Regions from separate parts of the Mesorhizobium sp. M1142 genome, predicted to be linked through region 2. Evidence: predicted binding sites of a transcription regulator. Region 2 holds the regulator's gene; the other holds the start of a gene.

Region 1 (4,209 bases), on a different contig from region 2:
CCACGATCATGGCCGAAAAGACGAGTTCCAATTGAAAGAGCTGACGACCATAGGCCATCAGGTATCGGAGCCCTTCGAACGATGCGATGAGTTCTACCGCAACCAGGGTCTGCCAGCCGTTAGCAAGGCCTTCTCGCAGCCCTGTAAAGATCGACGGCACGGCGGAAGGCAGCACGATCATCGTGAGTTTCGACCAGCGGCTGAACGAAAGGACACGGCCAGACCCCGTCTCACGACGACGCCATTGCGCTTCGCCGCCATCAGGCTGGGTAGAGGACTTGCACGTCTAAAGCTGTCGATCATGCTCGGCACACACAAAAGGGCGGCATCGCTGCCGCCCTTTCCGTAAGCTTGCGAGATTGGCTGAATTAGAAATCCATACCGCCCATGCCCATGCCACCGCCGGGCATACCAGCCGGCATGCCGCCAGCGGACTCCTTCTTCGGAGCCTCCGCGATCATGGCTTCGGTGGTGACCAGCAGGCCGGCGACCGAGGCCGCGTCCTGCAGAGCCGTGCGCACAACCTTGACCGGATCGACGATACCCATGGCGATCATGTCGCCATATTCGCCGGTCTGGGCGTTGTAGCCGAAGGTTGCCCCCTTGTTCTCAAGGATCTTGCCGGCAACGATCGATGCTTCCGCACCGGCGTTGGCCGCGATCTGGCGGGCCGGAGCCTGCAGCGCGCGACGCACGATGGCGATGCCGGCGGTCTGGTCGGAGTTGGCGCCAGTGACGGTGATGGCCAGCGAAGCGCGCAGCAGGGCGACGCCGCCGCCGGGAACGATGCCTTCTTCGACGGCCGCACGGGTCGCGTTGAGGGCGTCATCGACGCGGTCCTTCTTTTCTTTGACTTCGATCTCGGTCGCACCGCCGACGCGGATGACGGCAACGCCGCCTGCCAGCTTGGCGAGACGTTCCTGCAGCTTCTCCTTGTCGTAGTCCGAGGTGGTCTCTTCGATCTGCTGCTTGATCTGGGCGACGCGGCCCTGGATCTCTTCCTTCTTGCCGGCGCCGTCGACGATGGTGGTGTTCTCCTTGGAGATCGACACCTTCTTGGCGCGGCCGAGCATGTTCAGGCCGACATTCTCGAGCTTGATGCCGAGGTCTTCGGAAATGACCTGGCCACCGGTGAGGATGGCGATGTCTTCCAGCATGGCCTTGCGGCGATCACCGAAGCCCGGCGCCTTGACGGCAGCGATCTTCAGGCCGCCACGCAGCTTGTTGACGACCAGCGTGGCCAGGGCCTCGCCTTCGACGTCTTCCGAGATGATGACCAGCGGCTTCGAGGTCTGCACGACAGCCTCGAGGATCGGCAGCATGGCCTGCAGGTTGGACAGCTTCTTCTCGTGGAGCAGGATGTAGGCGTCTTCCAGATCCGCAACCATCTTTTCGGCGTTGGTGACGAAGTAGGGCGAGAGATAGCCGCGGTCGAACTGCATGCCTTCGACGACTTCGAGTTCGGTCTCGGCGGTCTTGGCTTCCTCGACGGTGATGACGCCCTCATTGCCGACCTTCTGCATCGCTTCCGCGATCATCGAGCCGACCGAAACGTCGCCATTGCCGGCGATGGTGCCGACCTGGGCAACCTCTTCCGAGGTCTTGATCTTCTTGGCGTTCTTGATCAGCGTCGCGACGACGTCGGCGACGGCGAGGTCGATGCCGCGCTTGAGGTCCATCGGGTTCATGCCGGCGGCAACCGCCTTGTGGCCTTCCTGGACGATCGACTGTGCCAGAACGGTCGCGGTGGTGGTGCCGTCGCCGGCGATGTCGTTGGTCTTCGAAGCAACTTCGCGAACCATCTGCGCGCCCATGTTCTCGAACTTGTCTTCAAGCTCGATTTCCTTGGCGACGGTGACGCCGTCCTTGGTGATGCGCGGTGCGCCGAACGACTTGTCGATGACGACGTTGCGGCCCTTGGGGCCGAGCGTGACCTTCACCGCGTCGGCGAGGATGTTGACGCCGCGCAGCATGCGCTCACGAGCGTCGCGGGAGAATTTTACGTCTTTGGCAGCCATTTTTTACTCCTGGGCATTTCGCCCGAAATTCAGATTGGATGGTGCGGATGAAAGGCGGCGGCGTGTCAGCCGATGATGCCCATGATGTCGGATTCCTTCATGATCAGAAGGTCTTCGCCATTGAGCTTGACTTCGGTGCCCGACCACTTGCCGAACAGGATGCGGTCGCCGGCCTTGACGTCCAGCGGGACGAGCTTGCCGGCTTCGTCACGGGCGCCGGAACCGACGGCGATGATCTCGCCTTCCTGCGGCTTTTCCTTAGCCGTATCGGGGATGATGATCCCGCCCGCGGTCTTGGATTCGGATTCGACCCGGCGAACGACCACGCGGTCATGCAGCGGCCGGAAATTCGACTTTGCCATTTTTGGATTTCCCTGGTGCGGATGTTGAACGGTTCTCCGTTGCCGGAGCGTGTTTAGCACTCACCAGAAGCGAGTGCTAACGCGGCAGTGAGATAGGCCGTAGGCTCCTGCTAGTCAAGACGGAAGAGGGACGGGCGAAGAGCAAACGAGCGTGGAAGCACCGAGCCTTTTACGTGAACGACGTCGGAGATCGGACATGGATGGGGCGGCTCACCATTTGCAACTTATTCATTTGGCACGATTGGTGCAGCGGATGATCCGCAAACGTTGCGCGCGACCGATATAATGAGAGGTGAGCGCCATCAGGATTCCTGCGTTAACCGTCCACTCGGTCTTTACGGTGTGGCCGCCGCGCGGGCGCCAGGACTCCGGCCATCCCGATAGTCACCAATCCAATCTGCGGAGAACAGGAGGCAAGATGAGAGCGACAGTCAGCACGAACTCGAATTTGAAATGTTTGGCCAAAGCAACTGCCATCGCCTTGCTCTGGACGGTCACGGCTACATCGGCGGACGAAGGTATGTGGATGCCGGGCCAGACTGCGGAAGTGTGCGCGGCCATGCGCGCGGATGGGCTCCAGATCGATCCCGCCCAGCTGGGCCGTCTAGACGCTGACCCGCTCAACGCGATCGTATCACTGGGCGGATGCTCCGCCTCGTTCGTCAGTCCACAAGGGCTGGTCGCAACCAATCATCATTGCGTGTTAGAATCCATCCAATACCACAGCAAGGAGGGCCAGGACTATCTCACAGACGGCTTTCTGGCGAAGAGCCCTGGGTGAAGAATTGCCCGCGGCGCCAGGCAGCCGCATCTATGTGATCGAGGACATGCGGGATGTGACCGCCGAAATGCTCAAGAGCGTCTCGGACAAGCTGAACGGGTTTGCCCGCTATGAGCGGCTCGCCACGAACAAAAAAGGCCCTGATCGCCGCATGTGAAGGACAGCCCAATCGCTCGTTGCGACGTATGGCGGCGTCTCCTACTATCTCCTCCAGAAGCTCGAAATTGAGGACGTGCGCCTCGTCTATGCGCCCGCGCTCGGCATCGGCAACTTCGGCGGCCAAACGGACAACTGGATGTGGCTGCGCCACACGGGCCACTTCGGCTATTATCGCGCCTATGTCGCTCCTGATGGTTCCTCCCGGCCATATGCGCGCGACAATGTGCCTTACCGGCCGAAGAGTTGGCTACCCATAGCCTGTGAAGGCGTCAAGGAAGGCGACCTTGTGATGGTCGCCGGCTTTCCCGGCGCAACCCACCAATTCCTGACCGTGGATGAAGTCCGGTTCAACTTCGCGCAATTCGAACCGCGGTTGCAGCGTTCGCTCTCGGATTATCCCGCCCAGATCAATCAGGCAACGGCAGGCAATCGCGAGGCGCAGATCCATTGACCGCCCGCTTCACAAATTGGCTCGGCCTAAAACGCATGGGAAAAGCAGAAAAGGCAACAGATCGGCACCAGAATGAATATGGCCGCGCGAACTGACAGACGCGCCAACAATCGGCATCTCGCATGGTCGGTGGCACTGGACGTGGCTCCCACCCTGCTGGCGCGACTCCCCATCAGGTCGTCGGGGTTTCGCTGGCGAAAAAACTTCCGCGTGTCTCTGCGCGATCCATCCCGCTTGCGCGTGCCTAGTCAACCAAAAAACTGACCATCTGCAGGATCAGGATCAGCAAAAAAAAGCCAAAGGCAGACGCCAAAACAGCTGCCAGCAGGACGATGCGTTGTTTCTTCACCCACAGTTCCCCCGGGAGAGAGTCTAATGATAATCCTTAAAAAAAGGCGCCCTGGAACAAGGCGCCCCACGCTCATTTGTGCAAGTTTA
Region 2 (4,209 bases):
AATTCGATTGCGCCAGCGCAGCAGGCGACGCCGCCGTTCAGGAGCGGCCGTCTTCGTAGGTAACGCGCCAGATGGTGCCGTTACCGTCCTCGGTGACGATCAGGGAACCGTCCTTGGCCATGGCGACACCGACCGGGCGGCCCCAGACGGCGTCGTTCGAGATGACGAAGCCGGTCATGAAGTCCTCATACTCGCCGGTCGGCTTGCCATCCCTGAATTTGAGCCTCACCACCTTGTAGCCGGTCCTGGCGCCACGGTTCCACGAACCATGCATGGTGACGAAAGCATCCCCTCGGTAATCCGCCGGAAAGTTCTTGCCGTCGTAGAAGGCTATGTTCATCGGCGCCGAATGCGCCTGCATCAATACATCGGGGACAGTGGCCTTGCCGGCGAGGTCTGGCCGCTCGCCCTGATGGCGCGGATCCTCGTGGTTGCCGATGTAGTACCAAGGCCAACCATAGAACGCACCGTCCTTGACTTCAGTTGCAAACTCGAACGGCACATTGTCGCCGAGCTCGTCGCGCTCGTTGACGACGCACCACAACGCGCCGCTGGCGGGCTGCACCGTCATGCCCGTACAGTTGCGCAGGCCGGTGGCGACAGTTCGGGGATTTTTCCCGTCCGGGTCAAAGGCGAGCACATCGGCACGGCCGTCCTCGGGGCCCCAGGCCGCCCCGAGCGGCTTTGATTTCGCCCAGGCGTCGAGGCCGCCATCCGGCTGCTTGTCCATGTCCTCGGCGACATTCGAGTCCGAGCCAACCGATAAAAAAAGCGTCTTGCCGTCAAGCGAGAAGGCGATGTCGCGGGTCGAGTGACCGCCCGACGGGATTTTGGCGACAATGGTTTCTGGTTTACCGGACGCCTTCAGGTCACCGTCGCGATAGGGGAAGCGGACGATGCTGTCGCTGTTTGCGACATAGACCCATTGCGGCTTGCCGCCTGGCGGATAGAAGGCGATGCCGTATGGATAGTTGAGGCCTTGGGCGAAAATCGCTTTCTCGATGGGTTTGGCGCGGCCCTCGGCCAGACGGTAGACGCGTATTTGGTCGGCATGGCCGTTTGCGATGAACAGGTCGCCGTTCGGAGCGATGCGAACGACGCGCGGATTATAGAGTCCGGAGGCGATCATTTCGGCCGAAAAGCCCGGCGGCAATTCTGGCTCGGCGCTTTCGGGCCGTTCCGCCACGCCGCCGCCGTTCGAAGCGGATTGAGCGGGGTCGGCTGCCGGCATGTCTTGCGGCCCGATCAGGCGGCGGACGCCAGGCCTGTCGGCGTGCCAATCGCCAAAAGCGGCTTCGCCTTTGAGCACCTTTTGATCCGCCTGCTGGGCGGCTGCCGGTGTCGCGACAAGGAGGGCAGCGGCAACGGCCGCAAAGCCGCCAGATCGGATCATTAACGTCCTCCGAGGTTTGCCTCGAAGAGGGCAAACGGGATCAGGCATTGGTCGTTCCAAGCGGTGGTCCAGCACACGAGGATTTGAAGCCGAACCCCGTTCAGTTGCCAGAGGCGTAGAAGTCGTCGTCGAGTCGCTTTTCCAGCGCGACCAGATCGGCCGGCAGCGGCAGGCCCATGGCCCGCATCTCTTGCAGCTTCTCACGCAACTGCTCTTGCACCTCGTGGTGATCCTCAGGCTGATTGACCATTTCCTCGAGCAGCAGGCTGATCTGGGCCTTGAACGATTCCAGCGCCATTCTTTTTCTCCTTGCGGCAGGCCGCGGCGGCTCCTAGCGCAGCATGCGCGAAATCAGCTGCGCGGTATAGTCGACCATCGGTACTATGCGCGCATAATTCAGCCGCGTCGGCCCGATGACGCCGAGCGCACCGACGACGCGCGCGTCCTTGTCGCGATAGGGTGCCACCACCAGCGAGGAGCCCGACAGCGAAAACAGCTTGTTTTCCGAACCGATGAATATGCGCACCCCCGGGCCTTCCTCGGCGAGGTCGAGGAGCTGGATCAGTCCATCCTGCGTCTCCAGATCCTCGAACAGATGCCGCAGCAATTCTATGTCGGCCTGGGCGGTGACGTTTTCCAGGAGATTGGCGCGGCCGCGCACGATAAGCCGCCCAGGCACCCCGCTTTCGGCGCCTGCCCAGACCGCCAGGCCCTTCTCGACCAGATCCTGCGACAGCGTGTCGAGGGCTGCCCTGGTCTCTTCCTTGATGCGGGCGATCTCGACCCGGGCCTCGGCCAGGGTGCGGCCGCGGATATGGGCGTTGAGGAAGTTGGAGGCTTCGTGCAATTGCGAGACGGTGATGCCGGCGGGCAGATCGATGACGCGATTTTCGACGTCGCCGTTCTGCGAGACCAGCACGGCCAGCGCCTTGGTCGGCTCGAGCTGGATGAATTCGATGTGCTTCAGCGCCGCCTCATTTTTGGCGGCGAGCACGAGGCCGGCGCCGCGCGACATGCCGGACAGCATCTGGCTGGCCTCGGTCAGCATATGCTCCAGCGTCGCGCCCGAGCCGGAGGCGCGCACCTGCGCCTCGATGGTGCGGCGCTCCTCGTCGGAGAGGTCGCCGAGTTCCATGAATGCATCGACGAAGAAGCGCAAGCCGGCCTGGGTCGGCAGCCGGCCAGCCGAGATGTGCGGCGCGTAGATCAGGCCGAGATGCTCGAGGTCGCTCATCACGTTGCGGATGGTGGCCGGCGACAGCGATGACGGCAGGATGCGCGACAGGCTGCGCGAACCGACCGGCTCGCCATCCTTCAAATAGGAATCGACGATGCGCCGGAAGATGTCGCGCGAACGCATATCGAGCGATTGAAGCGCGGGCGGTTGAAGTGCCGGCGACGAGAGCAATGGCGACTGCGAACCGGGATCGACTACCTTGGTCATTCGAGCCAGAAACCTCCGGTCCGAAGATATAGACTTCCGCGGCGTCGGCGCAACCGGTCCATTTTCCTTTGCGCCTCACGCCCCGTGCGGCTACAAGCCGGCCAAGATTCCCCGGCCAAGATTCCGAAGAAAGAAAGAAGCCTGAATGCGCCCTTCCAAACGCCAATTCGACGAAATGCGCCCCATCTCCTTCGAGCGCGGCGTCTCCAAGCATGCGGAAGGCTCGTGCCTGGTGAAGTTCGGCGACACGCATGTGCTGTGTACGGCCAGCCTGGAGGAAAAGGTGCCGGGCTGGATGCGCAACTCCGGCAAGGGCTGGGTGACGGCGGAATACGGCATGCTGCCGCGTTCGACCGGCGAGCGCATGCGCCGCGAGGCTTCGGCCGGCAAACAAGGCGGCCGCACGCTGGAGATCCAGCGGCTGATCGGCCGCTCCCTGCGCGCCGTGGTCGATCTGCAGGCGCTCGGTGAGCAGCAGATCACCGTCGACTGCGACGTGATCCAGGCCGACGGCGGCACGCGCACCGCTTCGATCACCGGCGGCTGGGTGGCGCTCTACGACTGCCTGCGCTGGATGGAAGCCCGCCAGATGGCGAGCCTGGGCAAGGTGCTTAAGGATCACGTCGCGGCGATCTCCTGCGGCATCCATGATGGCCAGCCGGTCATCGATCTCGACTATATCGAGGATTCCTCGGCCGGCACCGACGCCAATTTCGTCATGACCGGCAAGGGCGGCATCGTCGAGATCCAGGGCACAGCCGAGGGCGAGCCGTTCTCGGAAGAGCAGTTCGCGGCGCTGATGGAGCTCGCCAAGAAAGGCATTCAGCGCCTGGTCAGCTTGCAGCAGATGGCGGTGGCTTAGCTGCGGTCAATATTGGAGAGATTGGCGATCCTGTGACTCCTTCCGCAATCCTGGAATCAGCACTCTACGTGACGGACCTTGCTGCCGCGGAACGGTTCTATTCGGGCGTCCTCGGGCTCGATCTGCTCGGTAAGGTCGATGGCAGGCATCTCTTCTTCCGCTGCGGCGACGGCGTGCTGCTTATCTTCAATGCCGAGGCGACCAAAGTGCCGCCGCGGGCCGACGCCAAGCTGCCCGTGCCGCCGCATGGCACGGTCGGCGAGGGCCATCTTTGCTTCGCCGCAAGCGCGGATGAAATCCCACGCTGGAAAGCGCATCTTGAGGCGAAGAAAATCGCCATCGAAAGTGAGTTCGAATGGCCTCAGGGCGGTCGCTCGATCTATATTCGCGACCCCTCGGGCAATTCGATCGAATTCGCCGAGCCAAGAATTTGGGGCATCTGATGCATTCGCCGCCTGTTCATTCACCAACTATTCATTCGCTTGATGGGCATAAGATCGTCGTCGCAAG

The links. Region 2 encodes HrcA, which represses chaperone genes, less so after heat shock. Its sites were predicted from a motif close to GTTAGCACTCNCNNNNNGNGAGTGCTAAC; they were not measured.
Region 1: a site for HrcA is predicted at 2,433-2,461, ahead of groES (co-chaperone GroES). Genes of this name have one in related genera too.

The regions. Positions count from the first base shown of each region.
Region 1 is NZ_JAMYMK010000006.1:188,004-192,212, reverse strand. It holds partial or broken gene NKH42_RS12805 (ABC transporter permease) at 1-205, opposite strand, end outside; gene groL (chaperonin GroEL) at 369-2,018, opposite strand; gene groES (co-chaperone GroES) at 2,084-2,380, opposite strand; gene NKH42_RS12790 (S46 family peptidase) at 2,799-3,161, shown strand; gene NKH42_RS12785 (hypothetical protein) at 3,166-3,318, shown strand; gene NKH42_RS12780 (S46 family peptidase) at 3,385-3,771, shown strand.
Region 2 is NZ_JAMYMK010000005.1:41,884-46,092, forward strand. It holds gene NKH42_RS10345 (PQQ-dependent sugar dehydrogenase) at 38-1,393, opposite strand; gene NKH42_RS10350 (hypothetical protein) at 1,494-1,691, opposite strand; gene hrcA (heat-inducible transcriptional repressor HrcA) at 1,725-2,837, opposite strand; gene rph (ribonuclease PH) at 2,983-3,699, shown strand; gene NKH42_RS10365 (VOC family protein) at 3,732-4,142, shown strand; gene rdgB (RdgB/HAM1 family non-canonical purine NTP pyrophosphatase) at 4,172-4,209, shown strand, end outside.